2 linked regions of the Pseudonocardia sediminis genome follow. The protein of the gene in region 2 interacts with the protein of the main gene of each other region in a pairwise test. Links are inferred from orthologs where the notes say so. Each region holds a gene or a part of one and is shown on either strand. Other genes may lie near its edges.

Region 1 (15,486 bases), 460 kb from region 2 along the record:
AACGGTCCGGTTCGACACCGCGTAGACGCCGTGCTCGGCGAAGAGCCGCTCGGCGGCGTCGAGGATCCGCTCGCGGGTGACGGTGCTGCGGTCGGTGCGCGCCTTGGCCGGCATGACCACAGTCAACCCCTCACCCTCGCTTCAGTCAAACAGTTGATTTACATTGAGGAGACCCCCCACCGAGGAGCGAACGATGACCCAGGCCCCCACCGACCCCCGGCCGGTCGACTTCCGCCGTCACGGCTTCGGGCCCGCCCCGGAGATCGCGGCGGTGCGCGAGGCCGACGGCGTCATCCGCGTCCCGACGCCGTTCGGCCCGTCGGCGTGGCTGCTCACCCGGCACGCCGACGTCCGCGCGATGCTCGGTGACGCCGAGTCCTTCCGGAACGGGTGGACCCCGGCCGACCTGCCCGGCGACGCCCGCGACCCCCGCCAGATCACCGGCGACCGCAGCGGCAACCTGCTCTCCCTCGACCCGCCCGACCACACCCGCCTGCGTCGCATGCTCACCCCGGAGTTCACGGTGCGGCGGATGCGCCGGCTCGAGCCGCGGATCGTGGAGATCGTCGACGACCACCTCGACGCCCTGGAGCGCCGCGGCGGCCCGGTCGACCTGGTCTCGACCTACGCGCTGCCGATCCCGTCCCTGGTGATCTGCGAGCTGCTCGGCGTGCCGCCGGCCGACCGCGACGAGTTCCAGGAGCGCACCCGTCGCCAGCTCGACATGACGGCGTCGGCGTCGGAGAAGGCCGCGTCCGCCGCCGAGGCGCTGGCCTACATGCAGGGACTGGTCGCCGCCGCCCGCCGCGACCCCGGCGAGGACCTGATCGGCATGCTCATCCGGGAGCACGACGAGGACCTGAGCAACGACGAGCTGGTCGGCATCGCCAACCTGCTGCTGGTTGCCGGGCACGAGACGACCTCGAACATGCTCGGCCTCGGCACGCTGGCTCTGCTGCGCCACCCCGAGCAGCTCGCCCTCGTCCGCGACGACGACTCCGCGGTCGGGCCCGCGGTGGAGGAGCTGCTGCGCTGGCTGTCGATCGTCAACTCCGGCTCACCGCGCCTGGCGACCCGCGACGTCGAGCTGGGCGGGGTGACCATCCGCGAGGGCGATCTCGTCTCGTTCAACCTGCCGGCCGCGAACCGCGACCCGGAGGCGGTCGACGACCCGGAACGCCTCGACGTCACCCGCCGCGTCACCGCACACATGGGCTTCGGCCACGGGATCCACCACTGCCTGGGTGCCCCGCTGGCCCGGATGGAGATGACGATCGCCTTCCCGGCACTGCTGCGGCGCTTCCCGGGCCTGCGCCTCGCCGTGCCCGACGAGGAGGTGTCGTTCGACGTCGCGCACCCGATCCACGGGCTGGAGTCGCTGTCGGTGACCTGGTGAGGGTCAGACCGGGGCCGTGACGAGCGCGGTCCGCAGGACGTCGCGCACCGACAGCGGGGGACGGCCGAGCAGGCCCGTGAGGGTCGGGTCGGCGGGTCCGAAGTCACCGTCGCGGCTCGCGGCGAACAGGCCGACGAGCATGTCCGCGGCGGACTCCGGCAGTCCGCGGGCGAGCAGGGCGGCCCGGTACTCGGCGTCGGGGACGGTGATCCTGCGGATCGGGCGGCCGGTGAGCTCGGAGGCGATCGCGGCGACGCCGGCCATGTCGGGCGCCTCGACGGCGGTCAGCGCCGGGGTGAGGCCGTCGAGGTCGTCGCTGGTCAGCGCCACGGCCGCGGCCTCGGCGAGGTCGGCGTGCGCGGTCCAGGCCACCGGCCCGTCCTCGGGGAGGCGCAGCTCGCCCGTCTCGGCGGCGTCGCCGAGCAGCATCGGCACGGTCGAGGTGTAGAAGCCGTTGCGCAGCGACGTGAACGCGACGCCGGAGTCGCGCAGCAGCTCCTCGGTGGCGGCGTGGTCGGGCATCGGCGGGAACGGCGACGCCGGGTTCGAACCCATGTGGGCGGTGTAGACGACGCGGCCGGCACCGGCCGTCACCGCGGCCTCGATCGCGCTGCGGTGCTGGGTGACCGCGGAGGTGCCCGAGCTGTTCGAGGACACCACGAGCACCCTCGACGCCCCCTCGAACGCGTGCGGCAGCGTCGACGGCTCGGTGAAGTCGCCGCGCCGGACGCGGACGCCCCGTTCCGCGAGGTCGGCCGCCTTGTCCGGGTCGCGGACGCTGACGCCGATCCCGCCGGCGGGGACGCGTCCGAGCAGGGATCCGACGACCGCCCGTCCGAGCAGGCCCGTCGCTCCGGTGACGATGATCATGGCGTCCTCCTGGTGTTCTCGGTGCTAACACTCGGAACGTAGCACCGGAAAAGCTCGGCCGCTAACGAAGCACTGTTAGCATCGGAAACATGGGGATCGACGACGCCGGGGACGACACCCGGCACCGGATCGTCACCGCGGCCGCGCGGCTGCTGACCGACGGCGGGCCCGACGCGGTGTCGACCCGCGCGGTGGGCGCCGCGGCCGGGGTGCAGGCTCCGACGATCTACCGGCTCTTCGGCGACAAGCAGGGGCTGCTCGACGCCGTCGCCTCGCACGGCTTCACCGCGTACCTGGAGAGCAAGGCGAGCGTCGGGTCCACCGGCGACCCGGTCGAGGACCTGCGCGCCGGCTGGGACCTGCACGTCGGTCTCGGGCTGGCCGACCCGTCGCTCTACGCCCTGATGTACGTCCGGCCCCGCCCCGGCGCGACGTCCCCGGCCGCGGACGCGGCGTTCGCCGTGCTCGCCGGGCACATCCGGCGGATCGCCGAGGCGGGGCGCTTGCGCGTCCCCGAGGAGCGCGCCGCGGCGCTGGTGCACGCGGCGGGCAGCGGCACCACGCTGACGCTCATCGCCACGCCGGAGGGGGAGCGGGACCCGGCGCTGTCGCACACGGCGCGCGACGCCGTCATCGCCGCGATCACCACCGACGTCCCCGCCGTGCCCGAGCCGGGTCCGGTCGGGGCGGCCGCCGCCCTGCGCGCGCTCCTGCCGGAGGTCGAGGCGCTGACCCCGTCGGAGCGGAACCTCCTGCGGGAATGGCTGGACCGGATCGTCCACACGGGCCGGTGACGGCCGACGTTCACGTTGCCGACACCTTGTTGCCATAAACTGCTATCGAAAAACAAGTGAGCCTCATCTCTTGATAGCCTACCCTAAATTGATGAATACTCCCGCCAACGTTGCTCCGGGTGACGGAGTTACTCGACTTCGAGGGGGACTCATGGCGGGTGCAGGTCGACGGTCACGGGGCCTGGGCGCGGTCCTGGCCGCGCTACTGGCGGCGGTGGTCCTGGCCGGCTGCTCCTCCGGGGAGGACGCCTCGTCCTCCGAGGCGGGTACCCGCACGATCGCCACCGACAAGGGGCAGCTCGAGGTCCCGGCCGCCCCGCAGCGGATCGTGGTGCTCAGCGGGGGACTCGCCGGCTACCTCTACGCGCTGGACGCCCCGGTCGTCGCGACCGACACCCGCGTCCTCGGTGTCACCAACGCCGGGGGAGGATTCCCGCCCTCCTGGGCCGCGGCGGCGCAGAAGCAGGGCACCACCGAGCTGCCGAAGGGTGAGCAGCTCAGCGTCGAGGCGGTGGCCGCGGCCAAGCCGGACCTGATCATCGGCGGCGGGCAGGGGATCACGGCCGTGCAGGCCGCCCAGGCCTACGACCGCCTGGCCGCGATCGCGCCGACCGTCCTGGTGCCCCGGACCGTCACCGCCTGGCAGGACCAGCTCCGCGCCGTCGCCGACGCGGCCGGGCGCACCGACCGGGTCGAGCCCCTGCTGGGGAACTACCGGACGAAGCTCGACCAGGTGAAGGCCTCGATCGCGCCTCCCGCCGGTGAGTCGACGTTCGTCCTGTCCTACCCCGGCGACAAGATCTACGTCGTTCCGCCGACCGCCGCCCTGCCGGTGCTGGCGAAGGACGTGGGCATCGTCCCGGACCCCGACGTCCTGACCAAGGCGAGGAACCCGCGGCTGGCCAGTACCGGTGACTCCTTCGAGCTGAGCGCGGAGCTGCTGCCCCAGGTCGTGGACGCGCCGAACGTGTTCGTGGTGAACGTGAACGGCAAGCCGGCCGCCGAGCTGGCGAAGGACCCGGTCTGGGCCCAGCTGCCGGCGTTCCGGGCCGGCAGCGTGCACGAGCTACCGGCCACGAGCTACCGGCCCGACTACGACGCCGCGCTGTCCACCCTGGACATCCTGGGCCAGGAGTTCCCGAAGACCACGGGCTGAGCCGCCCCGCCCCACCGACCCGGCCGCCGCGCGGCCGCCTCCGACACCATGTGAGGAGCCGAGCTCGATGCTGCCCGCAGAACGTCGCACGGACGCCCGACCGGTCACCGGAGCCGCCCTGGTCACCGGTGCGGCACAGGGCATCGGAGCCGCGGTCGCGGCGGCCCTGGCCGGTGCCGGGGTCCCGGTCGCGCTGCTGGACCGGACCGGCGACGTCGAGGAGACCGCACGGTCGCTGGCCGAGGGCGGCGCCGCGGCGCTGGCCCTGGTCGCCGACGTCACCGACGCCGACGCGGTGGAACGGGCCGTGGCGACGACCGAACAGGAGCTCGGCCCGCTCGGCCTGCTGGCCAACGTCGCCGGGGTGCTGCGCACCGGCGCGGTCCTCGACGTCCCGGACTCCGACCTCGCCGACTGTCTGGCCGTGAACACGACCGGTGTGTGGAACGCCGGGCGCGCGGCCGGTCGGCGGATGTACGACCGGGGCGCCGGGGCGATCGTCACGGTCGCCTCGAACGCGGCCGGGACCCCGCGGGTCGGGATGGCCGCGTACTCCGCGTCCAAGGCCGCGTCGGTGGCCCTGACCCGGTCCCTGGGCCTGGAGCTCGCCCCGCACGTGCGCTGCAACGTCGTCTGTCCCGGCTCCACCGACACCGCGATGCAACGCGGGCTGTGGGCCGACCCCACCGCCGGCCCCACCGACGACTCCGGCGCCGGGCCGGTGATCGCCGGCTCGCTGGAGCAGCACCGGCTCGGCATCCCGCTGGGCCGCATCGGCGAGGCCGACGACGTCGCGGCCGCCGTGCTGTTCCTGGCCTCCGACGCCGCACGCCAGATCACGATGCAGAGCCTGACCGTCGACGGCGGCGCCACGCTCGGCGCCTGACACACCTGCGAAAGGAACCTCCCGTGACCATCGAAGCCCTGGTCCGGCCGAGTCCGGTGCACGACGCCGCCGACCTGTTGACGGCGTATCTGCCCGGCTCGTTCTTCCATCGCTCGCCGCGCGGCACCCTGCTCGCCGACGGCGTGCACGCGAGCGTCGAGGGACGCCCGGGTGGTCACGCCGACGCCGCGGCCGACGCGCTGCGCGACGCCCGGGAGGCGGGCGTGCGCGACCCCGTCGTCGTCGGGGCGCTGGGCTTCCTCCCCGACGCACCGAGCAGCCTGGTCGTGCCGGCGGTGGTCCGCCGCGCCCCGGGGGACGCCGGCGCGGCGCCCGCGGTGCGCCGGCCGGCCCCGCCGGTGTCGGACTGGACGGTGCGGCAGCACCCGGCCCCCGAGGACTACGCCGACGGCGTCCGCCAGGTCCTGGACCTGGTCGACGACGGCGTGCTGGACAAGGTCGTGCTGGCCCGCTGCCTGGAGCTGGCCTCGGCGGACCCGGTGTCGGTGCCGGACCTGCTGACCCGCCTGGTGCTGGCGGACCCGGGCGCCTACGCCTTCGCCGCGGACGTGACCGCACCCGGTGACCGGGCGACCCGCACGCTGGTCGGGGCCAGCCCGGAGCTGCTCGTATCGCGTCGCGGCGGAGTGGTGGAGGCGAACCCGCTGGCCGGGTCCGCGCCGCGCTCGGCCGACGAGGCGGAGAACCGGGAGCGGATCGCGGCTCTGCTGGCCTCGGAGAAGGACCGCCACGAGCACGCACTGGTCTCCGAACGGGTCTCGGAGGTGCTGGGCCGGTTCTGCACCGGCGTCACCGCTCCGGCCGAGCCCGCGGTGATCGGCACCGCGACCATGTGGCACCTGTCGAGCCGGATCGCCGGGCGCCTCGCCGACGACGCGACGACCGCGCTGCACCTGGCCGAGGCACTGCACCCGACGCCGGCCGTGTGCGGGGTGCCGCCGCTGGCCGCGCGCTCGGCGATCAACGAGGTCGAGACCGTCGACCGCGGCTACTACAGCGGACTGGTCGGCTGGGTCGACGCCTCCGGCGACGGCGAGTGGGTGGTCACCATCCGCAGCGCCGAGGTCTGCGAGGCGACGCTGCGGCTGTTCGCCGGGGCCGGCGTCGTCGGCGGGTCGGTGCCGGAGTCCGAGCTGGCCGAGACCGCCGCCAAGTTCCGGACGCTGCTGCGCGCGATCGGCGTCGAGGCGGCGCCGTGACCTCCGTCGCCGGCCGATCCACCGGACCATCCGACGACCCGGCCACCGACCCCGGTCCGGACCACACCCGGTGGCCGGCCGACGAGGCCGCCCGGCACCGCGCCGCCGGGCACTGGCGCGGACAGACGTTCGGCACGCTGCTGACCCTGCTCGCCGACGCCCACCGCGGCCGCACCGCCGTCGTCGGACGGACCGGGGGACGGACGCAGCGCTGGAGCTTCACCGAGCTCGACGACCGTGCGCACCGGCTGGCCGCGGGCCTGCACGGTCTCGGCGTGCGGGCCGGGGACCGGGTCGTGCTGCAGCTGCCGAACGTGCCGGAGTTCCTGCCGGTGGTCTTCGCGCTGTTCCGGCTCGGGGCGTGGCCGGTGTTCGCGCTGCCCGCGCACCGCGGGTCCGAGCTGCGCCACTTCGCCGAGCGCACCGGGGCCGTCGCGATCCTGACCGTCGACGCCCACGAGCGCTTCGACCACGCCGCGCTGGCCGCCGCGGTCGCCGGTGACGTCGCCTCGGTGCGGAACGCGATCGTGCTCGACACCGGTGCCGGGGTGGACCTCGGCGGCGCCGTCGGTCTCGCCGACCTCTACGCCGACCCGCTGGACCTGCCCGACCCCGACCCCGAGGGCGTCGCGTTCCTGCAGCTCTCCGGCGGCAGCACCGGGCTGCCGAAGCTGATCCCGCGCACCCACGACGACTACCTCTACAGCGTCCGGGAGAGCGCCCGGATCTGCGGGCTGCGCCGCGACAGCGTCTACCTGGCCGCCCTGCCGGCGGCACACAACTTCCCGCTGAGCTCGCCCGGCGTGCTCGGCGCGCTGCACGCCGGTGCCACGTCGGTGTTCTCGCCGGGCCCGGACGCCGACACCGCGTTCGCGCTCGTCGAGTCCGAGCGGGTGACGATCACCGGCCTGGTTCCGCCGCTGGCCGCGGCGTGGGCGCAGGCCGCCGGGCGGACCGCGCGCGACCTGTCGAGCCTGGAGGTCGTCCTGGTCGGCGGGGCCAAGTGCGGGCGCGAGCTGGCCGCGCGGATCGGACCCGCCCTGGACTGCCGGCTGCAGCAGGTGTTCGGGATGGCTGAGGGGCTGGTGAACTACACCCGCCTCGACGACCCGGACGAGCTCGTCCTGACCACCCAGGGACGGCCCATCTCGCCGGACGACGAGGTGCGCGTCGTCGATCCGGACGACCCGCTGGCCCCCTCCGACGCCGAGGTCGCGCCCGGGGCCGAGGGCGCGCTGCTGACCCGCGGGCCCTACACGATCCGCGGCTACTACCGGGCCGCCGAGCACAACGCGACCGCCTTCACCCCGGACGGCTTCTACCGCACCGGCGACCTGGTCCGGCGCGGCCCGACCGGGCACATCGAGGTCGTCGGGCGGGTGAAGGAGCAGGTCAACCGGGGTGGGGAGAAGGTGGCGCCGGAGGAGGTCGAGGACCACCTGATGGCCCACCCGGGCGTGCTCGACGCCGCCGTCATCGGCGTCGAGGACGAGTTCCTGGGCGAGCGCACCTGCGCCTACGTGGTGCCGGTCCCCGGCGACGAGCCACCGACCGGCCCGGTGCTGCGGCGCTTCGTGCGCGAGCGCGGCGTCGCGGCGTTCAAGGTCCCCGACGTGGTCCGGGTGGTCGAGGCGTTCCCGGTCACCGGCGTCGGCAAGACGAGCAGACGCGAGCTCCGCAGGGCACTGCGGAGCGGCGAGCACTGAGCGAGGAAGAGAGGTGGACCCCGTGTCCCTGCCCCGGATCGAGCCCTACCCACTGCCCGCGCCGTCCGACCGTCCCGCCGGGCGGGTCGGGTGGCGGCCGGACCCGGCGCGCGCCGCACTGCTGGTGCACGACATGCAGCGCTACTTCCTGGCGCCCTACGCCGGCGCCCCGGTCCCGGAGGTGACGGCGAACATCGCCGCGCTGCTCACGTCGTGCCGCGACGCCGGCGTGCCGGTGTTCTACACCGCCCAGCCCGGGCACCAGGATCCCGCCGACCGCGGGCTGCTGACCGAGTTCTGGGGGGAGGGGATCGGTGCCGTGATCGACGACGACCCGCGGGCCGCCGACATCGTCGACGACCTCGCGCCGCTGCCGTCGGAGACGGTGCTGACGAAGTGGCGCTACAGCGCGTTCCAGCGCAGCACGTTCGGCGAGCAGCTGGCCGAGGCCGGACGCGACCAGCTCCTGGTCACCGGCATCTACGCGCACATCGGCTGCCAGGCCACGGCCGTCGAGGCGTTCATGCGCGACGTCGCGCCGTTCCTGGTCGCCGACGCCGTCGCCGACTTCTCCCGCGGCCACCACGACCGGGCGTGCGAGTACGTCGCCCAGCGCTGCGGTGTCGTCACCGCGACCGCCGAGGTGCTCGAGGCGTTCGCGCCGTCCCCGGCGGGGGTGGGCCGATGAGCGCCACCGGGACCGGGCTGACGCAGGAGCGGATCCGCACCGACGTCGCCGAGCTGCTGGACTGCCCGCCGGAGGACATCGGGCCCGAGGACGACCTGTTCGACCTGGGCCTGGACTCGGTGCGGATCATGTCGCTGATCGAGCGGTGGCGCGGCGCCGGCGCTGCGGGGCTGGAGTTCGCGGACCTGGCCGAGGAGCCGGTGCTGCGGCGCTGGACCGAGATCCTGGCGGGTGGCGCATGAGCGGCCGCGGCGGCGTCGAGGAGAAGCTGGCGGTCGTCCGGGACCGGCGCACCGGGTCGGAGAAGGTGCCCTACCCGATCCGGATCCGGGAGCTGCAGGTGCTGCGCAGCCGGATGGTCGGCTCGGCGCTGCTGCGCGTGACGTTCGGCGGTGAGGGTCTGGCCGGGTTCGTCAGCCACTGCCCGGACGAGCACGTGCGCCTGATCTTCCCCGAGCCGGACGGCTCGCTGCGCCTGCCCGAGCCGGACGGCGACATGCTGCGCTGGCCGCGCCCGGTGCCGCGGTCGCGGGAGTACACCGTGCGCCGCCACGACGCGGACGCCGGCGAGCTGGACATCGACATCGCGCTGCACCGGGGCGGTCTGGCCTCGGACTGGGCGGTCGACGCCGCCCCCGGCGACACGCTGCACGTGGCCGGCCCGCCCGGGGGGCTCGCCGTGCCGCACGGCTACGACCGCTGGCTCCTGGCCGGTGACATCACCGCGTTGCCGGCGATCGCCCGCTGGCTGGAGGGGCTCCCCTCCGACGCGCGGGGCTGGGCGTTCGTCGAGGTCACCGACGCCTCCGAGGAGATCGAGATCGCGGCACCGGCCGGGGTCTCGGTCCGCTGGGTGCACCGCGGCGGCGTCGCGCCGGGCCTCTCGGACGCCCTGGAGAAGGCGGTGCGCGAGGTGCGGGTCCCCGACGGGGAGCGCGTCTACGCCTGGATCGCCGGGGAGGCCGGCTCGCTCAAGCCGCTGCGCCGCTGGGTCCGCGACGAGCTGGGTCTCGCCGGTGACGACCACGAGATCACCGGTTACTGGAAGCGCGGGACCGCGGACTTCGACGACGACGAGGAGGAACACGGCCACGGCCATTAGCCACCGCCCGCCCCGCCCGCACACCGCACGTCCCGGGAGTACGAGTTGAGCACCGCACCCGTCCGGTCCCGCCCGGAGGTCACCGACCCCTCCGGTGAGGTCCTCGAGCTGACCGCCGCCCAGCTCGGCATCTGGAACGCGCAACGGCTGGAACCCGACTCACGGCACTACCTGGTCGGCGACGTGCTGGAGGTCTCCGGGCCGGACGCCGTCGACGTCGCGGCGCTGGCCGAGGCGGTGCGACTGACCACGGAGGAGGCCGAGTCGCTGCGGCTGCGGGTGTTCGACACCCCGGACGGGCCGCGCCAGATCGTGTCGTCGGAGCCGGTGCGCGCGCCCCGGATCGTCGACCTGCGGGCCGAGCGCGATCCGTCCGCGGCCGCGCAGGCGACGGTGGACGCCGAGCGCGTCCGCGCGGCCGAGGCCTGCCGGGCGATGGTGGACCGGCCGCTGTACCACCAGGTCCTCGTGCGGGTGTCGGACCGCGAGGTCTGGTACGTCCAGCTCGGCCACCACCTGATCTTCGACGGGTACTCGGCGGCGATGCTGTGCCGGCGGATCGCCGCGCACCACACGGCGCTGACCGGCGGGACCGAGGTGGCGCCGTCGACGTTCGGGCGGTTCGCCGACCTGGTCGGGGCCGACCTCGCCTACCGGTCGAGCGAGCGGTTCGCGACCGACCGCGACTACTGGCGCGACCGCCTCACGCCCCTGCCGGAGCTGGGGGAGACCGGCGGGTCCGCCGTCGGCCCGCCGGACCGGACGCTGACCGCCCGCACGGTGCTGGGCCCCGAGGGACTGGACCGGCTGCGCGCCGTCGCCGACGACGCGCACGTCACCTGGGGCGAGGTGCTGATCGCCTGCTACGCCGCGTTCCTGCACCGGGTCTCCGGCGCGTCCGACGTCGTGTTCGCGCTGCCGCTGATGTGCCGCTCCGGGAAGGCGGCCCTGCGCACGCCGGCGATGGCGGTGAACGTGCTGCCGCTGCGGGTGGACGTGCGCGGCGGCGACCGGCTCGACGAGCTGAGCCGGCGCACCGCGGAGGCGATGCGCGAGATGCGGACCCACCAGCGCTACCGCGGCGAGAACCTGCCGCAGGACCTCGCCGTGCCCGGGGCCGGCGCGCTGCTGCACGGGCGCGGCGTCAACCTCAAGGCGTTCGACTTCTCGATCGACCTGGCCGGCGCGACCGGCGTGCTGCGCAACGTCGCCGGCGGCCCGCCGGAGGACTTCGGCCTGACCGCCACCCCGACCGCCGACGGCGGGCTGCTGCTCGGCTTCGAGGTCGACGCCCGCACGAACGACCAGGACGCGGTCGACGCGCGCCTGGACGCACTGGTCAGGCTGGTCGGGGAGCTGTCCGGCCCCGGCCTGCCGCCGGTCGGCGGCGTCGCGCTGCTGGCCCCGGACCGCCGCGCGCAGGTACTCGCCGACCGCTCCGTGCCGCCCTTGCCGGGCCACCCTGCCGACGTCCCGACGCTGCTCGCGGACCTGGCCGCGACGCACCCGGACCGGACCGTGCTGGTGGCCGGCGACGAGCGCCTGACCAGGGTGGATCTGGCGTCACGGGTGCACCGGCTGGCCCGGGTGCTGCGCTCGCGCGGGGCCGGGCCGGACGTCGTGGTGGCGATCGGGCTGCCGCGCTCGGCCGACCTCGTCGTCGCCCTGCTCGCGGTGCTCGACGCCGGGGCCGCGTTCCTGGTGCTCGACACCGACCACCCGGCTGAGCGCCTGCGCGGCATCGTCGACGACGCCCGACCGGCCCTGCTGGTGACCGACCGTGCCCTGGACCTGCCGGGCGGTCCCGCGCGGCTGATGCTCGACGAGGTGCCCGCCGGGTCCGGCGACCCGCTCGCACCGGCGGAGCTCGCCGCGCCCCGCGATCCCGAGCACCTCGCCTACGTGATCTACACGTCCGGTTCCACCGGTCGCCCGAAGGGCGTGCTGGGACGTGTCGGCGGACTCGCGTCGCTGGTGCACCACCACCGCTCGACGGTCGTCGCCGACGCCGCAGCTGACATCGGGCGTCCGCTGCGCGCCGCGCACACCTACTCGTTCTCCTTCGACGCCGCGCTCGACCAGCTGATGTGGCTGCTCTGCGGGCACGAGCTGCACCTCTACGGCTCCGACCTGGTCCGCGACGCCGACGCGCTGCTGGCGGTGTACCGCCGGGACGGGATCGACGTCGTCGACACCACCCCGTCGCTGGCCGCGCCGCTGGTCGAGGCGGGTCTGCTCGACCTCCCGCTGCGGCTGCTGATCCTCGGCGGCGAGGCCACCCCGGACGCGCTGTGGCGCCGCGTCCACGCCTCCGGGATCGCGGCGTTCAACCTCTACGGCCCGACCGAGGCGTCGGTCGACACGACGCTCGCCCGGGTCGACGACGGCGATCCCGCGATCGGCCTGCCGCTCGCCGGGACCCGCACCTACCTGCTGGACAACGCGCTGCAGCCGGTGCCGCACGGCGCGCCCGGCGAGCTGTACCTGGCCGGGCCGCACCTGGCCCGCGGCTACGCCGGACGCCCGGACCTGACCGCGGACCGGTTCGTCGCCGACCCGTTCGGCGGTCCGGGGGAGCGGATGTACCGGACCGGGGACCGCGCCCGGTGGGTGCCCGGCCGCGGCATCGTCCATCTCGGACGCGACGACGGCCAGGTCAAGATCCGCGGCTACCGGGTGGAGATCGGCGAGGTCGAGAGCGGCCTGTCCGCCGTGCCGGGGGTGGCCGCGGCCGCGGCGGTGGTGCGGACCGACGGCGGGCGCGCCCGGCTCGTCGGCTACGTGGTGCCGTCGTCGGCGCCGCTCACCCCGGACGCCGTGCGCGAGTCGCTGGCCGAGCGCGTCCCGGACCATCTCGTGCCCTCGGCCGTCGTCGTGCTGGACGCGCTGCCGGTGACGGTCAACGGCAAGCTCGACCGCGCCGCGCTGCCGGTGCCGCGCTGGGAGGGCAGCGGCCGGGAGGCCGGTACGGAGCGGGAGCGGCTGCTCTGCGGTGTGGTCGCCGAGGTGTTCGACCTGGACCGGGTCGGCGTCGACGAGGACTTCTTCGCCCTCGGCGGGGACAGCATCACCGCGATCAGCGTCAGCAGCCGCCTGCGCGCGGTCGGCCTGGATCTGCGCCCGCGGGACCTGCTGGCCCGGAGGACGCTCGCGTCGCTGGCCGCCGGCGCCGGTGAGGTGGACGGCGCGGCGGAGGCCGCCCCGGACGACCCGACCGGTCCGGTCCCGGCGCCGCCGATCGTGCGTGCCCTGCTCGACCCGCATCCCGACCTCACCGACATCGCCGGGTACGCCCAGTGGACGGCGCTGCGGATCGACGACCCCCTGGCCCTGCCCGATCTCGTGGCGGGCGTGCAGACGGTGCTCGACCGCCACGACGCGCTGCGCCTGCTGGTGACCGGCGGCGACGGCGGGGAGCCGGCGCAGCTGCTGGTGCGCCCGCGTGGTGCCGTCGCGGCCACCGGAGTCGTCGGCGAGATCACCGACACCGCTGTCCTCGCCGATCTCGCCGCCGACCTGGCCTCCGAGCTGGCCCCGCGGTCCGGGGACCTGCTGCGGGTGGCGCTGGTGCGGACCCCGGACGGGGAGCCGGACCGGCTGCTGGTGCTCGCCCACCATCTCGTCGCCGACGGGGTGTCCTGGCGGATCCTGCTGCCGGACCTGCACGAGGCCTGCACCGCCGCGGCGGCCGGTCGCGCGCCGGAGCCCGCGCCGTCCGGTACCTCCTGGCGCCGGCACGCCACGCTCCTGGCCGAGGAGGGCGAGAAGCACACCCGGGCTCCGGAGCTGGCGTACTGGCGCCGGGCCACCGCCGGGGACCACCTCGGGGACCGGGGTCTCGACCGGTCGCGCGACACCGTCTCCACCGCGACGCAGACGACCACGACCGCCTCCGCCGAGGTCACCGACGCGCTGGTCACGACGCTGCCCGCCGCCTACCGGGCCGGCGTGCACGAGGTGCTGCTGACCGCGCTCGCCCTGGCCCTGCGCACGTGGCGGGCGGAGTGCGGACGTCCCGTCACCGACGCCACGACCGTCACCGTGGAGGGCCACGGCCGCGACCGCGCCGGCACCGACCTGTCCCGGACCGTCGGCTGGTTCACCGCCGAGTACCCGGTGCCCGTCCCCACCGACGCCGTGCGGGACGACACCGACCTGGCCGACGCCCTCGCCGGCGGTCCCGCCGCGGGCCGGCTGCTGCGCGCGGTGAAGGAGACCCTGCGCGCCGTCCCGGACGGCGGCGTCGGCCACGGCGTGCTGCGCCACCTCGACCCGCGCACCCGCGACGAGCTGGCGGCCGGCCCGTCGCCGGACGTGCTGCTCAACTACCTGGGCCGCTTCGCCGCGTCGCCCGGCGACGGGTGGCGACTCCCCGAGGGGGCCGCGTTCGCGGTCGTCGAGCCGCCCGGCAAGGCTCTGGAGCAGGTGCTGGCGCTGAACTGCTTCGTGCACGAGGACGGCGCGCCCCGGCTGTCGGTCGAGTGGACCGCCGCCGGCCTGGTGCTCGGGCTCGACGTCGTCGCACAGCTGCAGGCCCACTTCGCGGCCGCGCTCGACGCCCTGGCCGCACACGCCGCCCGGATCGGACCCGACGGCGGCGGGCTCACGCCGTCGGACCTGCCGCTGGTCGACCTCGACCAGGACGGCATCGACGCCCTGGAGCGCGAGCACCGCGTCGACGACGTCCTGCCCGCGACCGCGCTGCAGGTCGGGCTGTCGTTCCACAGCCTGGTCCGCGGCGAGGACGACACCGACGTCTACGTCGTGCAGGCCGTCACCTCGCTCGCCGGGGCCCTGGACCCGGACCGGATGCGCCGCGCCACCGCCGAGCTGCTGCGCCGGCACCCGTCGCTGCGGATCGGCCTGGCCGCGACCACCTCCGGGGACGTCGTGCAGGTGGTGCCCCGCGACGTCGTCCCGGACTTCCGGCACGTCGACGCCTCCGGGGACGCCACGCTGCTCGCCGAGCACCTCGGGCGCGAGCTGCGCCGCCCGTTCGACCCGGCGCGGCCGCCGTTGATCCGCTTCCTGCTGTGCACGCTCGGACCCGGCGCGCACCGGCTCGCGATCACGAACCACCACGCGTTGCTCGACGGGTGGTCGATGCCCCTGGTCGGCCGCACCCTGCTCGCGATCTACGCCGAGCTCGGCGGCGGCCCGGCCGTCCCGGCGCCAGTCGGAGTCGCCGACTACTTCCGCTGGCTCGACGGGCGCGACCGCGGGGTCTCCCGGCAGGCCTGGCGCGACCTGCTCGACGGCGTCGACGAGGGCACCCGGCTCGCCCCGGCCACCGCGGGCGAGGCCGTCGTCCGGCCCGGCCGGGTCCGGATCGACCTCGGCGAGACGCTCAGCGAGGAGATGCGGGCGTTCGCCCGCGACCGCGGCATCACCCTGACCTCGGTGCTGCAGACCGCATGGGGCCTCCTGCTCGGACGCCTCACCAGCCGCGACGACGTCGTGTTCGGCTGCCCGGTGTCCGGGCGCCCGGCCGAGGTGCCGGGCGTCGAGTCGATGATCGGGCAGCTCGGGAACACGATCCCGGTCCGCGTCCGGTGCGCGCCCGCCGACACCGTCGCCGACGTGCTGTCCGCGGTGCACGACCAGGGCGTCGCGATGGCCGATCACCACCACGTCGGCCTGCCCGACGTGCAGCGCGACGCCGCCGTCG
Region 2 (15,524 bases):
GGTCCGGGTCGTCGACGAGGTCCGGGGCGGCGGCACCGGTGTAGGGGTCGACCGCGTACGGGGCCCCGGTGTACGGGTCGACGGCGGGCCCGTCGGGGTAGGCGTGGACGGCGTCGCGATCGGGATCGGCGTCGTCGCCCCGCCCGTAACGCTCTGCCACCGTGCTCAACCCGCGTCCTCTCCTCGTCACGACCCGCGGCGCCGGAACCGCATCGCCGCCGGAAACGGCGGAATGCGGGCATCGGCGCCCTCACTCCGCCTTTCGACCAACGAGCGGGGCCCGTTACAGGTTCGCCCGAATGATCAGGTCGCCGACCACGCTCCGGAGGATGCCCAGGTACGGGCCCGCGTGTCGGCCGCGTCGAACCACGGCTCCTTGTGCGCGGCATAGCGCGCGGCATCCGGATCAGCACCGAACAGGGCCGCCGCCTCGCGCTTGAGCGCCTCGTACTCCGCCCGGGCACCGGGGTCGGCGCGCAGCCAGTCCCGCATCCGCAGTGCATACGTCCAACCGGGTGACCCGTGTACCCGGAGGTGCAGGTGGACGGGCCGTCCGGGGTCGGCCGAGGCGTGGTAGCGCTTGCCCCACCGGGCCGGGTCCGGCTCCGCATCCTTCGGGTTGTCCGCGGTGATCTCCGGCCGGGCCGGGAACCCCGCCGCGGCCAGAGCACCCGCGAGCGCGTCGGCGTCGTCGAGGGAGTCCACGGCCAGCTGCAGGTCGATCACGTCCTTGGCCACGAGACCGGGGACGGCCGTGGACCCGATGTGGGACACGCCACGTCCACGCTCCCCCGCGGCGGCCGCGACGCGCTCGGCGAGCCGGCGTGCCTGGTCCGGCCATGTCGGGTCCGGGTCCACCAGCTCGGCGGGGCCGCTGCGGACGGGCCGCCCGGCCCGCAGGTTCTCCTCGAACGGCACCAACCGCTCGTCCCACAGCGCGTCGACCTGCCGGCGGGTGTCGGCCCCGGAACCGGAGTTGTCGAGCCAGACGTCGGCGGCGGCGCGGCGCTGGGCGTCGTCGGCCTGTGCGCCGATCCGGGCCCGGGCGTCGGCCTCGGCCATGCCGCGGGCGCCGACCAGGCGGCGCACCCGCTCCTCGGCGTCCAGGCCGACGACGACGACCAGCGGGAACGCCGCGGCCATCCCGCCCTCCACGAGCAGCGGGACGTCCTGCACGACGATCGCGTCGCGGTCCGCGGCCGCGATCAGCTCGTCGGAGCGTTCCCGGACCCGCGGGTGCACGATCGCGTCCAGGCGGGCCCGGGCCGCGGGGTCGCCGAACACGATCGACGCGACGGCCGGCCGGTCCATCTCGCCGTCGGCGCCGACCACCTCCGGCCCGAACGCCTCGGCGATCGCCGCCAGGCCGTCCGACCCGGCGGCGACGACCTCCCGGGCGATCACGTCCGAGTCGACGAGCACCGCTCCCCGCTCGACGAGGCGACGGGCCACCGTCGACTTGCCCGCCCCGATCCCACCGGTCAGCCCTACGCGCAGCACCGGATCACCGTACCCACCCGGTCGCGTCCGCCCGGGGCCGTGCCTCCACCCCGGACGGGTGGCTCAGGCCGGCCCGGGTGCCGCGGCCGCGGACGGACGCCCGGCCTCCGCGGCGGGGGTCGGCGTCGCGGGAGCGGGCGCCGGGCGGCTGCCGGCGGGCTGGGTCGGTGCGAGCGCCGGGAGGATCCGCTTGGCCAGGTCCGGCAGCGTCTCGGCCGCGGACCGGTTCTGCCCCGGCGCCGAGACCGGCAGGACGAACGTGAGCGTGTCCACCCCGTAGACCACGGCCAGCGTCGACTCGTCGGCACGCTCGATCAGCACCGCGGGCGCGTCGGCGATCGTCAGGTCCTTCGACGAGACCGCGTCGGCACGCTCGGCGTTGCCGTTGAGCTGCCACTGGCGCTTGGCGCCCGCGGCGTCGCCGTAGCGGCCGATGTTGAGCTGGTAGAGGACCGGGCCCTTGGCGGCGTTCGTCGTCGCCTCCTGGCCGTTGGCCCGGTAGGTGCACGCGACGCGCTCGGTCCGCCCGACGGAGGGCTCCGGCACCCCGCGCACGGTCTGCGCGGCGACCGAGCCCAGGGGCTGGCCGAACAGGGCACCGGCGATGTCGGTGGACATCAGCTTCGTGCAGTCGTCGGGTATGGCGATCTTGATCGGCTCGGAACCGGGGGCGGCCTGCCCCGCGGATGCGACCGGGAAGGTGGGGACCGGGATGTTGGGATCCCCGGACGCGACGGAACAGCCCGTCAGTGCGGTGGCCGTGACGACCGCGAACGACAGACTCAAGGATGACCGGGAGAACCTCCGGCGGGTGTGGCGACCGCCCATGTGTCAATGATGGACGCAGCCGAAGATCGAATCACGTGGCGGCACCGGATCGTCACAGACCGCGTCCCAACTGTGATGTGCGGGCGGCGCGGCGGCCCGGACACGCCGACGACCGTTGGCACGGGGTGCTCGGGAAGTCCTGCGGGAACGGGAGAGGCCCCGGCGACCGTGGTCGCCGGGGCCTCCCCGATTCCGTGCGTCCGGCTCAGGGCCGGGCGCGGTCACGCACCGCCGGAGAGCTTCTCCCGCAGCGCGGCCAGCTGCTCGTCGCTGGCCAGCGAGCCACCGCTCTCGGCCTGCGCCGGGGCGTCGCCGCCACCGGTGCTGCCACCGGCCGGGCTGTCGCCCCCGGAGGAGTAGTTCGCCGTGGCGACCTCGTCGCCGGCCTCCGCCTCGGCCTCGGCGGCCTTGCGGATCTGCGCCATGTGCTGCTCGTAGCGCTCGTGGGCCTCGGCGTACTGCTTCTCCCAGGCGGCCCGAGCCTCCTCGTAGCCTTCCTTCCAGTCGCCGGAGTCGACGTCGAAGCCCTCGGGGTAGATGTAGTTCCCCTGGTCGTCGTACTCGGCGGCCATGCCGTACCGGGTCGGGTCGAACTCGGTCTCGGTCGTCATGCCCTCGTTGGCCTGCTTGAGGGACAGCGAGATCCGGCGGCGGTCCAGGTCGATGTCGATGACCTTGACCATCGCGTCGTCGCCCACCTGCACGACCTGCTCCGGCACCTCGACGTGGCGCTCGGCCAGCTCGGAGATGTGCACTAGGCCCTCGATGCCCTCCTCGACGCGCACGAACGCACCGAACGGGACGAGCTTGGTGACCTTGCCCGGCACGATCTGGCCGATCGCGTGGGTCCGGGCGTAGAGGCGCCACGGGTCCTCCTGCGTCGCCTTCAGCGACAGGGAGACGCGCTCGCGGTCCAGGTCCACGTCGAGCACCTCGACGGTGACCTCCTGGCCGACCTCGACGACCTCGGAGGGGTGGTCGATGTGCTTCCAGGACAGCTCGGAGACGTGCACCAGGCCGTCGACACCGCCCAGGTCGACGAACGCACCGAAGTTGACCACCGAGGAGACGACGCCCTTGCGGACCTGTCCGCGCTGCAGCTGGTTGAGGAACTCGCTGCGCACCTCGGACTGGGTCTGCTCGAGCCAGGCCCGGCGGGACAGGACCACGTTGTTGCGGTTCTTGTCCAGCTCGATGATCTTGGCCTCGATCTTGCGACCGACGTAGGGCTGCAGGTCGCGCACGCGGCGCATCTCGACCAGCGAGGCCGGGAGGAAGCCGCGGAGGCCGATGTCCAGGATGAGACCACCCTTGACGACCTCGATGACGGTGCCCTCGACCGGCTCGTCGGACTCCTTGAGCGCCTCGATCGTGCCCCAGGCGCGCTCGTACTGCGCGCGCTTCTTGGACAGGATCAGACGGCCTTCCTTGTCCTCCTTCTGGAGAACGAGGGCCTCGACGAACTCGCCGACCTCGACGACCTCGGCGGGGTCGACGTCGTGCTTGATCGACAGCTCCCGCGAGGGGATGACGCCTTCGGTCTTGTAGCCGATGTCGAGCAGGACCTCGTCCCGGTCGACCTTGACGATCGTGCCTTCGACGATGTCGCCATCGTTGAAGTACTTGATCGTCAGGTCGATGGCGGCGAGGAAGTCCTCCTCCGACCCGATGTCGTTGACGGCGACCTGAGGCGTGGTCGGGGCGGCGGTGGTGTCGGTGGACATGTAGTGGGGTGCTCCGGTGGTTTTCTGGACATAGGCGGACCGGTCGGCTCGACCGGATGGGTCACTGCGCTCGGCAGTTGTGTGTAGCTGTGACGTTGTAACAGTCACCCTCTGGCGTCGATTCCCGTGATCGGTGAAACGGGTCGGTGGACGTCCGTCTGCGGGGCCCGAAGAGACGGTCCGCGGACATCCGGCCGCGTTGACCACGATGCGGATTTCATGCTACGCGGGGCCGGATGCGCGGGGCAATGCGGGTCCCCCCGTTGCGAGCTGCGACGATTCAGACCCATATGAGTGCGGAGAAGATCGTCGGGACGACCGGGCTGGCGCGCCGGTCCGTCGGGTCCGCGGAGTCCGAGCACGCCAGCCGCCGCTGGTGGGACGCCGACGCCCGGGACTACCTGGCCGAACACGGCGCCGACATCGGCGACGCCGAGTTCGTGTGGTGCCCGGAGGGCCTGCACGAGGGCGACGCCGGACTGCTCGGCGACGTCACCGGCGCCCGCGTGCTCGAGGTCGGGGCCGGGTCCGCGCCGTGCAGCCGGTGGCTGGCCGCGCAGGGTGCCCGGCCGGTCGCCCTCGACCTCTCCGCGGGGATGCTGGCCCACGCCGCGGAGCTCGGTGGGCGCACCGGCATCCGGGTGCCGCTCGTACAGGCCGGCGCCGAGCGCCTGCCGTTCGGCGACGCCGTGTTCGACATCGCCTGCTCGGCGTTCGGCGCGGTGCCGTTCGTGGCCGACCCCGGGCGGGTCATGCGCGAGGTGGCCCGGGTCCTGCGCCCCGGCGGCCGCTGGGTGTTCGCGGTGAACCACCCGATCCGCTGGGCCTTCCCGGACGACCCGGGCCCGGACGGCCTGACCGTCACCCAGTCCTACTTCGACCGCACCCCGTACCTGGAGGTCGACGCCGACGGCGCCGCGACCTACGTCGAGCACCACCGCACGCTCGGCGACCGGATCCGCGACGTCGTCGCGGCCGGGCTGGTGCTCGAGGACCTGGTCGAGCCGGAGTGGCCGGAGGGCCGGGAGCGCGTCTGGGGCCAGTGGTCGCCGTTGCGCGGCGCGCTGTTCCCCGGCACCGCGATCTTCGTGACCCGCCGGCCCGCCTGAGACCGCCCCCGGCTCAGAGCAGCACGACCTCGGCGGTGTGCAGGTCGTAGCGCGCCCCGACGACGGTGAGCTCCCCGCGCGCGACCGCCCCGGCCAGGTCGGCGTCGGCCTTCAGGCCGGCGACGACGCGGCGCACGTTCGCGTCCACCCCGCCCGCGATCCGTGCCGTCCGGTCGCCCTGCGCCGGGATCGACGGCGCGATCGCCTCGACCAGCGTCGACAGGTGCCCCGGCGCCGCCTCCCCCTTCGCCGTCGCGTCGAGCGCCGCGGACACCGCGCCGCAGGACTCGTGGCCGAGGACCACCACGAGCGGGATCTTCAGCTCCAGCAGCCCGAACGCCACGCTGCCCAGCACCGCGTCGTCGAGCACCTGGCCCGCGGTGCGGACCGTGAGCAGGTCGCCGAGACCCTGGTCGAACACGAGCTCCGGCGGCACCCGGGAGTCCACACAGGACAGCACCGTGGCGATCGGGTGCTGCGCCGACACCAGCCGGGTGCGGACCTCGACACCCTCGTGCGGGTGGTCGGGGTGGACCTCGCGCCACCGGCGGTTGCCCTCCTGCAGCAGGGCGAGGGCCTGCTCCGCGGACGGCGGGGCCGCCGGCGCGGCCGCGGGAGCCGCCGCCGGGAGCGTCGCCGGGGCCGCGGACGCCCCCGCCCCCGCAGATCCGGACGCCGGCGTGGAGCACCCCGCCGTCGCCATCGCCGCGACTCCCCCGAGCCCGATCCCGGCCATCCCGCGCAGCACCGCGCGGCGTTCGATCCCACCCACGACGACCCCTTCGACGTCCCGAAATGACGGTTTCGTGTCGCAACGCTATACCCGTCCGGTTCCGTGAGCAATGCGAAGGATTCGCCCGGTCGAGCGAGCGGCCGCGACCGGCGGCGACCGCGGTGGTGGGATGGTCCGCGTGCGGGTGACGTGGCGTCAGGTGACGCGGTGGCGGGCCGGACGCCAGCTGCTGACCGCCCGTGAGCCTGACCCGGTCGCGGTGGCACGACGGCTGTGCGGCATCCACGCCCAGGTCACCTCCTGCGGCGCCGGGATCGCGCAGGTGCGCGGGGCCGCGGACCCGGACACCGCGACGTGGACCGACCGCACCCTCGTCCGGACCTGGGCGATGCGCGGCACCCTGCACCTGCTGCCCGCCGACGAGCTGGAGCTCTGGACCGGCGCCCTGACCGACCGCGAGTCCCGGCGCCGGTTCCCGCCGTCCTGGGAGCGCGAGCACGGTGTCACCGGGCAGGACCTGCACGCGATCACCGACGCCGTCGGCGAGGTCCTCGGGGCGACGCCGATGTCGCGCACCGAGCTCGCCGCGGCGGTCCAGGCCCGGCTCGGCCGCACCGACCTCGCCGGGCCGCTGGCCACCGGCTGGGGTGCGCTCCTCAAACCCGCCGCCGCACGGGGGCTGCTCTGCTCCGGGCCCGCCGACGGCCAGACGAGCACGTTCGTCTCCCCCGCGGCCTGGCTCGGGCGCACGGTCACCGGGCTCGACGCCGGGACGGCGAACCGGGAGGTCCTGCTGCGGTTCCTGTCCGTCAACGGCCCCGCGACCACCGCCGACGTCGCCCGCTGGTGGGGCGAGCAGCCCGCCCCGGCCCGCCGATGGGCCCGCTCCTGCGCCGACGACCTGACCGAGGTGGAGATCGACGGCGAGTCCGGCTACCTCGTCGCCCGCTCCGACGCCGAGGAGCTGGCCGCCGTCCCGGACGGTGGCACCCACCCCGGAGACGGGCCGTTCCTGCTGCCCGGCTTCGACCCGTGGGTGATCGCCCCGCTGAGCCACCGGCGGCGCGCGGTCCCGGACGGGCACGAGAAGGACGTCTCCCGCACGGCCGGCTGGATCTCCCCGGTGCTCGTCGTCGACGGTCGGGTCGCCGGCGTCTGGGACCGCGACGGCGACCTCATCCGGGTGCGGCTGCTCGACAGGCTGCCGGCCGCCACCCGCCGCGCGGTCGAGGCCCTGGCCCGGCCCACCGGCGTGGACTGGACGTGATCCGGCACGGGCGGGCGTGAACGCGGCTAGGGTTCGCCGGTGCCGATCGATCCCTCGCAGCTGCCCGAGATGGCCCCCGACACGAGCTCCGAGCAGCTCGCCGCCCGGATGGGGGTCGAGCTCGTGACGCTCACCCTCGACGAGGTGGTCGGACGGATGCCGGTCGCCGGCAACCGCCAGCCCTACGGCCTGCTGCACGGCGGGGCCAGTGCCGTGCTGGCCGAGACCCTGGGCTCCACCCTCTCCGCGCTGCACGCGATGCCCGAGCGGTTCCCGGTCGGGCTGGAGCTCGCCTGTACCCACCACCGTTCGGCGACGCAGGGGTGGGTCACCGGCACCGCCCGGCCGATCCACGTCGGGAGATCCACCAGCACGAGCGAGATCGTGATCGTCGACGACGAGGGCCGCCGGGTCTGTACCGCGAAGCTGACCTGCCTGCACCGGGACAATCGACCGCAGGTCGGCTGACGCGATTTTTCCGTCCACCGAGGAATCGTTCCCCGATCTGTAACGAACCGCTGCGGGACAGCGAGATAGCACCGTCAGCGACCCGTCTGACACACATCCGTCACTGCGTCACGATCCGGAAACAAGAACATTCGGGGAACTGTCGTCGGCCGTCGGGCCGGGCTAGTTTCCGCCAGAACTCCGTGGCCCGTTCCGGGCGCGGACCGGGTTGACCAGGCTCCTCGGGGGGACCGGTCACGCTCTATGGAGGTCTCGTTGCTCAGAAGCAGGCGTGCGGCCGTACTGGCGGGAGGGGTCGCGCTGACCCTCGCCCTCGCCGGGTGTGCGGCCAACCAGGAGTCCGCGCCCCAGGGCGGCGGCGGGGGTAACCGGCCCGACATCCCGGCGGTCACGACGCTGCCGGTCCCGGCCAACGCGGCCAACCCGGCCGGTAACGGCCAGGCCACCTGTGCCCCCACCACGACGCTGACCTACGCCGGTGCGCTGACCGGCAGCAACGCCCAGCTGGGCGTCAACATCGTCAACGGCGTGCAGCTCGCGATCAACCAGCACAACCAGGCCAACGCGAACTGCCAGGTGCAGCTCAAGAAGCTCGACACCGAGGGCACGCCGGACCGGGCCCCGGGTGTCGTCACCCAGGTCGCCAGCGACCAGAACACCCTCGGCGTGATCGGCCTGCCGTTCTCCGGTGAGTCCAAGGCGACCGGCGCGATCTTCCAGCAGGCGGGTCTCGCGCACCTGACGCCCTCGGCCACCAACCCGGCGCTGACCAAGAACGGCTGGACCACGTTCTTCCGTGCCCTGGCCAACGACAACGTGCAGGGCCCGGCCGCGGCCAAGTTCATGACCGGCAAGCTCGGCGCCACCAAGGTCTGCGTCATCCAGGACGACTCCGACTACGGCACCGGTCTGGCCAAGGCCACCAACGACGCCCTCGGCCCGGTGGCCGCGGGCTGCCAGGACAAGGTGACCACCGGCCAGAAGGACTTCGCCGCGGTCGTGTCGAAGGTCGTCGCGGCGGCGCCGCAGGTCGTGTTCTACGCCGGCTACTACGCCGAGGGCGCGCCGCTGGACCAGCAGCTGTCCAACCGTGGCTTCACCGGCGTCTTCCTCGGCCCGGACGGCGTCAAGGACGCGGAGTTCATCAAGCTCGCCGGTGACGCGTCGAGCAACGCGTTCTTCACCTGCCCCTGCACGCCCGGTGAGCTGGTCCCCCAGTTCGCCGACGCGTACAAGGGCGTGAGCGGCGGGTCCGCCCCGGGCACGTACTCGCTGGAGGGCTACGACTCCACGACGATCCTGCTCAAGGCGATCGACTCCGGTGCCAAGGACCGTGCCGCGGTCCTGAACTACGTCAAGAACTACAGCGGCGCCGGGTACAGCAAGGAGTTCAAGTGGGACGCCACGGGCGAGCTCGCCGCCACCAAGGTCTTCGGATACAAGGTGGACAACGGCCAGATCGTCCCGATCGGCGAGATCGGCTGATCTTAATCCGGTAGTCGACCACGGGCATGTCCGCCCGGGACCAGGACGGTCCCGGGCGGGCATGCCCGTCTCGCGTGAGGAACCCTCGTGCTCGTGACCCACCTGCTGGCCCAGGGCCAGGTGCTCGCCCAGGGTCCGGACTGGATCAGCTTCGACGTCGCGTCGTTCGTCGACCAGTTCTGGTCCAACACCTTCGACGGCCTGACCTACGGGGCCATCTACGCGCTGATCGCCATGGGCTACACCATGGTCTACGGCGTCCTCCAACTGATCAACTTCGCGCACTCCGAGGTGTTCATCGTCGGGGCCTACGCCCTGTTCTTCACCCTCGCCGCGCTGGGCTTCGGCCCGTCCGCCCCGAACCTCAACGTGTTCGCCCTGATCGGCGACCTGGTGCTCGCCATGCTGGTGGCGATGCTGGCCGCCGGGGCGATAGCGGTCCTGCTCGAACGGGTCGCCTACCGGCCGCTGCGACGGCGCAAGGCGCCACGCCTTGCCTTTTTGATCACCGCGATCGGCGCCTCGTTCGCCATCCAGTACGCGATCTTCGCCTGGCGCGGGCCGAACCCGGAACCGGCACTGATCATGTTCCGGCCGCAGCCGATGTTCGACATCTTCGGCACGATCATCTACGACCAGCAGGTCGTGATCTTCGTGGCCGCTCTGGTGCTGATGGTGATCGTCGACCAGTTCGTGAACCGGACCCGGCTCGGACGCGGCCTGCGGGCCGTCGCCCAGGACCCCGACACCGCGACCCTGATGGGCGTGAACCGGGAGCGCGTCATCGTGCTGACGTTCCTCATCGGCGGCTTCCTCGCCGGCGCTGCGGCCCTGTTCTACGTGATGAAGGTGCCGTCGGGGGTCCAGTACAACGGCGGGTTCATCCTCGGTATCAAGGCGTTCGCCGCGGCCGTCCTCGGCGGCATCGGCAACATCCGGGGAGCGCTGCTCGGCGGCCTGCTGCTCGGCGTGCTCGGCAACTACGGGCAGACGCTGTTCGGCAACGCCCAGTGGACCGACGTCGTGGCGTTCGTGGTGCTCGTGGGCATCCTGATGGTGCGCCCGACCGGCCTGCTCGGCGAGTCCCTCGGGAAGGCGCGGGTATGACGACGACATCCGAGACATCGGCCGGGACTCCGTCGAAGGGCGGCGACCGGCGCCTGCTCGGCGGTCTGCGGGACCGCTGGAACGGTCTCCCCCGGGCCCAGCAGTGGCTCTGGCTGATCCCGCTGGTGGTGCTGATCTACGCGCTGCCGGTGCTCAACCCGCCGCTGCTGACGACCGAGCCGGGCACGAACTTCCCGATCGCGCTGTTCGACGCCGCGCGGTTCGCGCTGCTGGCGATCGGGCTGAACGTGGTCGTCGGCCAGGCCGGGCTGCTGGACCTGGGCTACGTCGGCTTCTTCGCCGTCGGCGCCTACGTCGCGGCGTTGCTGACCAGCCCGGACTCGATGCTCACCAAGATCCCGTACCTGTGGACGCTGCCGATCGCGATGATCGTGACGATGCTGGCCGGGCTGCTGCTCGGCGGGCCGACGCTACGACTACGCGGGGACTACCTGGCGATCGTCACGCTCGGGTTCGGTGAGATCATCCGGCTGCTGGCCACGATCGTCGGCCCCCTCAAGGGTCAGGTCGGCTTCCAGGGCGTCGGTCGTCCGCCGGGCACCTCCGCCGACGGCCAGCCGCTGTTCACCACGTCCAACGGCACCACCTGGTACTGGCTGGTCGTGACGATCACGATCGTGATCCTGCTGCTGGTCGGCAACCTCGAGCGCAGCCGCGTCGGCCGGGCCTGGATCGCCATCCGTGAGGACGAGGACGCCGCGCAGATCATGGGCGTGCCGACGGTCCGGTTCAAGCTGTGGGCGTTCGTGATCGGTGCCGCGATCGGCGGTCTGTCCGGGGCGCTGTTCGCCGGGCAGGTCGGCTTCGTCAACAACCAGAAGTTCGACGTGCCGACGTCGGTGCTGTTCCTGGCCGCGGTCGTGCTCGGCGGGTCCGGCAACAAGGTCGGCGTGATCGTCGGGGCGTTCCTCGTCTCCTACATCCCGAACCGGTTCGTCGAGCTCGCCGGGTACAAGTACCTGATCTTCGGTGTGGCGCTGATCGTGCTGATGGCGTTCCGCCCGCAGGGTCTCCTGGGGGCGCGGCAGCGTCTGCTGGCCTACGGTCGGCAGGCCTACAAGAGACTGGTCGGCAAACCCGAGCAGCTGGCGTCGGACAACCCGATGACGAACGAACGAGGGGGCCAGGCATGAGCACCCCGCAGGAGCCGCACGCCCCCGAGGGCAGCATCGTCGCCGAGCTGGAGGCGATGACCCCGGAACAGCGCGCCGAGCGCGAGGCCGAGGTCGCCGAGGTCGTCGCCCCGGACCGCGAGATCGCGGTCGAGGTCGGCGACACGCTGCTGCAGATGGAGAACGTGACCATGCGCTTCGGCGGCCTGGTCGCGCTCGACGACGTCTCGTTCGACATCCGCCGCGGCGAGATCCTCGGCCTGATCGGGCCGAACGGCGCCGGCAAGACGACGTGCTTCAACGCGCTCACCGGCGTCTACCGGCCCACCTCGGGCCGGGTGCTGCTGGAGGGCGCGCCGCTGGGCCGTCGTCAGCGTTTCCAGATCACCCAGCTCGGCATCGCCCGGACGTTCCAGAACATCCGGCTCTTCTCCGAGATGACCGCGCTGGAGAACGTCGTGGTCGGCACGGACGCCCGGCACAAGACGTCCGTGATGGGCGCCCTGTTCCGGGTGCCGCGGCACACCCGGGAGGAGAAGCAGGCGATCGAACGGGCGATGGCCCTGCTCGAGTTCGTCGGCATCGCCGACCGGGCCGCGGACAAGGCGCGCAACCTCCCCTACGGCTACCAGCGCCGTCTGGAGATCGCCCGCGCGCTGGCCACCGAGCCGAAGCTGCTGTGCCTGGACGAGCCCGCCGCGGGCTTCAACCCGGCCGAGAAGGACAACCTCATGGGGTTGATCCGCAAGATCCGCGACGACGGCTACACCGTCCTGCTGATCGAGCACGACATGCGGCTGGTGATGGGCGTGACCGACCGGATCGTGGTGCTGGAGTTCGGCAAGAAGATCGCCGAGGGACTGCCCGCGGAGATCCGCGACAACCCGGCCGTGGTTGCCGCCTACCTGGGGGTCCCCGATGACGACGACGCTTCTTGAGCTGGACGGGGTCGGCGCCCACTACGGGCGCATCCAGGCCCTGGACGGCATCTCCCTGACCGTCAACGAGGGTGAGGTGGTGACCCTGATCGGCGCGAACGGCGCCGGGAAGACCACCACCATGCGCGCCATCTCCGGCGTCCGGCCCATCTCCTCGGGGTCGATCACGTTCGACGGCACCGACATCTCCACGCTGCGCGCCGACCTGCGGGTCGTCCGCGGGATCTCCCAGGCACCGGAGGGCCGCGGGATCTTCCCCGGCATGACGGTGCTGGAGAACCTGGACATGGGCGCCTACAGCCGCAAGGACCGCAAGGAGCTCCCGGCCGAGATGGACCGGATCTTCGAGCTGTTCCCGCGGCTGGCCGAGCGCCGCTCGCAGGTCGGGGGCACGCTGTCCGGCGGCGAGCAGCAGATGCTGGCGATCGGGCGGGCGCTGATGTCCAAGCCGCGGCTGCTCCTGCTCGACGAACCGTCGATGGGTCTCGCCCCGCAGTTCATCGCGCAGATCTTCCGGATCATCACCGAGATCAACAAGACGCAGGGCGTCACCGTGCTGCTGGTCGAGCAGAACGCCCAGCAGGCACTCTCGCGGGCCGACCGGGCCTACGTCATCGAGACCGGCCGAATCACCCGGAGCGGCACCGGCAAGGAGCTGCTGGCCGACCCGAGCATCAAGGAGGCCTACCTGGGCGTCGCCTAGGTACTCCCCGTTCCTCAGCACGACTTCCCGCAGCACGACAGGAGCCCCGGTCCGCAGTCGGATCGGGGCTCCTGCCGTGCGCGGGTCGTGCGCGCGGGTTCGGGTGACGCGCGGGCCGGGTCAGGCCTTCGCGGCGGCCGTGGTGGTCGCCAGCCCGTCGATGACGGCGTCGGCGACGGCCTTCATCGTCGTGCGACGGTCCATCGCGGTGCGCTGGATCCAGCGGAACGCCTCGGGCTCGCTCATCTTCTGGTGGGTCATCAGCAGGCCCTTGGCCCGGTCGACGACCTTGCGGGTCTCGAAGCGCTCGTTGAGCGACGCGACCTCGTCCTCGAGCGCGCGCTTCTCGGCGAACCGGGAGACGGCCAGCTCGATCGCGGGCACCAACTCGTGCCGGGCGAACGGCTTGACCAGGTAGGCCATGGCGCCGGCGTCGCGGGCGCGCTCGATCAGGTCGCGCTGGCTGAACGCGGTCAGCATGACGACCGGGGAGATGCGCTCCCCCACGATCTCCGCCGCGGCCTCGATGCCGTCCTTCTTGGGCATCTTGACGTCCATGATGATCAGGTCCGGCTTGAGCTCACGGGCCTGGGCGACGGCGGCCTCCCCGTCGCCGGCCTCGCCCGCGACCTGGTAGCCCTCCTCGGAGAGCATCTCGGCGAGATCCATCCGGATCAGCGCCTCGTCCTCGACCACCAGGACGCGCCAACCCGGGCGCGGACCGTCGCCGTCGTCCTGCGGTGTGTCTGCGGGAACGTCCTCGGCCACCGGGGTCTCCTTCGTCGAACGGGTGTGCGGGGCGAACGTCCAGGTTACCGGGCGCCCACCCGTCGATGCCCTTCACTTCCGCACTTCGTGTGCCGAAACACGTCCTGAACCGCCGTTCAAGTCGGGCGGCCCCACCGATCGGTCAGGTCTTCGGCCCGACCTCCCGATCCATGATCTCCACCGCCTCGCGCCGGGCGACCGAGATCAGGTCCCATCGTGGCCTGCGGTGGGCCACGCCGAGACGGTCGAGCGAGGCCGAGCAGAGGTCGAGGATGTCGAGCGACTTGTTCGAGAAGAACCAGCGCGGATACTCGTAGCGTTTCTCGACCCCGTCCACCGTGCGCCGGGTCCAGTTCGTCATCCGGCACCCGTCGGAATGGAACAGCCCGCGCAGGAACCGGGCCGGGTTCGCATCGACGACGGTCGACTGCCATTCCTCCAGCACGATCGGCCGTTCGTGCTTGCGGCCCGGACCGTGCTGCGGGAACAGGCACACCCAGTGCTTCGAGTAGCTCTTGACCTCCGTGCAGCCCGTCCGGGCCACCCGGCACACCCCGTTCCCCAGGACGGCACCGAGCGCGGCCTCGACATCAGCCTTGATGCCGGGCCAGTCGTCGCCACAGGCGATCGACAAGGAGGCCACCCCACGCCGCCCGATCGTGATGTGACCGTCCCCCAGATAGGCGCCGAGGAGATAGGGATAGTCGGCGGACAGCGGCGCCCCACTGCATCGGGGACAGGTCGGAGCCGCGTCCGCGAAGCGCCGGTTCCCCTGCCGCCAATGCCTGATGGTGCCCGCGGGAACGCCGAGAACTTCGGAGACCTCTCGCGTGGTCAGCCCGGATGCCACCATCGCCAGCGCCTCGTCGACCGACTGTCGTGGGTGCATGGCGCGAATACTGCATCCACACCCCGACAGAATTGCCGGACGAATGGTGCCCCCGGTGGGATTCGAACCCACACTGGATGGTGTTTGAGACCATTGCCTGCTGCCAATTGGGCTACGGGGGCTGATCCGTTCGGACCTCTATCGGCGCCTCACCACGATAGCGCGCGACTCGTCCGACCCGTCCCCCGGTCCCGTCCCTCTCACGCCGCCCACACCCCCGCGAGTGTCTCGGCGATCCCGCGCATCACATGGCGGTCGTTCCAGTAGAGCGTGTGGGCCAGGGGGCTGAGGTTGAACGGGAAGGGCCGTGTGCCGACGCGCTCGTCGGCCACCGCGTCCCGGTAGTGCGGCGACAGGCCGGCCAGGGGCGTGGCGATGACGTCGTCGGGGTCGTAGAGGTTCGTCCATCCGCCGCGGCCGTCGAGGTCGGGCTCGACGTCGGGGTGCGGGACGCGCAGCGGGGTGTCGAGCTGGTGCTCGTCGAGGCCCAGGGTGAACAGCGCCAGAGGGCTGCCGAGGGTGTGCAGGCGCGACAGCGTGCGTCCCCGCTCCAGCGGGGTGTCCCCCACGATCTCCGCGACCTGCTCCGGCAGCCCGGCGCCGGCGTGCACGTCGTGGAAGTAGTTGCTCACGACCACCGTGCCGAGGCTGTGCGCGACGACGCAGAGCCGCGCGTCCGGCCCGGCCTCCCGGGCCAGCTCGCGCAGGCTCTGCGCCAGCACGGCGTGCACGCCGCCGTAGACGGCCGCATTGGACCGCTGGTAGGCGATCGCGTCCCCGATGTAGCCGACGGCGAGCCAGCGCAGGGTGGGCCAGCGGAAGTCGCCCGCGCCGGGCAACCAGCGGACGGCGCCGCTGGCCACCAGGGCGCT

Evidence for each region.
Region 1: the proteins of EV383_RS11465 (region 2) and EV383_RS13670 interact in binary tests that used the Escherichia coli proteins (3 or more experiments, as listed by UniProt). The link is inferred for Pseudonocardia sediminis from one-to-one orthologs.

Annotation. Positions count from the first base shown.
Region 1 is NZ_SHKL01000001.1:2,907,476-2,922,961, forward strand. The notes cover bases 6,996-9,883. They hold EV383_RS13670 (isochorismatase family protein), read left to right. Parts: upstream 6,996-8,050; coding sequence 8,051-8,716; downstream 8,717-9,883. Other genes in these bases: EV383_RS13665 ((2,3-dihydroxybenzoyl)adenylate synthase), read left to right, coding at 6,996-8,028; EV383_RS13675 (phosphopantetheine-binding protein), read left to right, coding at 8,713-8,958; EV383_RS13680 (siderophore-interacting protein), read left to right, coding at 8,955-9,818; EV383_RS13685 (non-ribosomal peptide synthetase), read left to right, coding at 9,864-9,883. In the rest of the region: EV383_RS13630 (TetR/AcrR family transcriptional regulator), read right to left, coding at 1-114; EV383_RS13635 (cytochrome P450), read left to right, coding at 194-1,396; EV383_RS13640 (NAD(P)H-binding protein), read right to left, coding at 1,400-2,266; EV383_RS13645 (TetR/AcrR family transcriptional regulator), read left to right, coding at 2,356-3,060; EV383_RS13650 (ABC transporter substrate-binding protein), read left to right, coding at 3,212-4,216; EV383_RS13655 (SDR family oxidoreductase), read left to right, coding at 4,284-5,102; EV383_RS13660 (isochorismate synthase), read left to right, coding at 5,126-6,322; more of EV383_RS13665, read left to right, coding at 6,319-6,995; more of EV383_RS13685, read left to right, coding at 9,884-15,486. UniProt on the Escherichia coli protein: Involved in the biosynthesis of the siderophore enterobactin (enterochelin), which is a macrocyclic trimeric lactone of N-(2,3-dihydroxybenzoyl)-serine.
Region 2 is NZ_SHKL01000001.1:2,450,716-2,466,239, reverse strand. The notes cover bases 6,004-8,929. They hold EV383_RS11465 (hotdog fold thioesterase), read left to right. Parts: upstream 6,004-7,230; coding sequence 7,231-7,629; downstream 7,630-8,929. Other genes in these bases: EV383_RS11460 (branched-chain amino acid ABC transporter substrate-binding protein), read left to right, coding at 7,885-8,929; EV383_RS11470 (DNA glycosylase AlkZ-like family protein), read left to right, coding at 6,064-7,161. In the rest of the region: EV383_RS11500 (RNA polymerase sigma factor), read right to left, coding at 1-160; coaE (dephospho-CoA kinase), read right to left, coding at 304-1,500; EV383_RS11490 (hypothetical protein), read right to left, coding at 1,564-2,286; rpsA (30S ribosomal protein S1), read right to left, coding at 2,550-4,052; EV383_RS11480 (class I SAM-dependent methyltransferase), read left to right, coding at 4,343-5,161; EV383_RS32620 (carbonic anhydrase), read right to left, coding at 5,175-5,933; more of EV383_RS11460, read left to right, coding at 8,930-9,114; EV383_RS11455 (branched-chain amino acid ABC transporter permease), read left to right, coding at 9,208-10,221; EV383_RS11450 (branched-chain amino acid ABC transporter permease), read left to right, coding at 10,218-11,375; EV383_RS11445 (ABC transporter ATP-binding protein), read left to right, coding at 11,372-12,292; EV383_RS11440 (ABC transporter ATP-binding protein), read left to right, coding at 12,273-12,995; EV383_RS11435 (ANTAR domain-containing response regulator), read right to left, coding at 13,116-13,763; EV383_RS11430 (helix-turn-helix domain-containing protein), read right to left, coding at 13,906-14,616; EV383_RS11420 (hypothetical protein), read right to left, coding at 14,853-15,524. UniProt on the Escherichia coli protein: Required for optimal enterobactin synthesis. Acts as a proofreading enzyme that prevents EntB misacylation by hydrolyzing the thioester bound existing between EntB and wrongly charged molecules.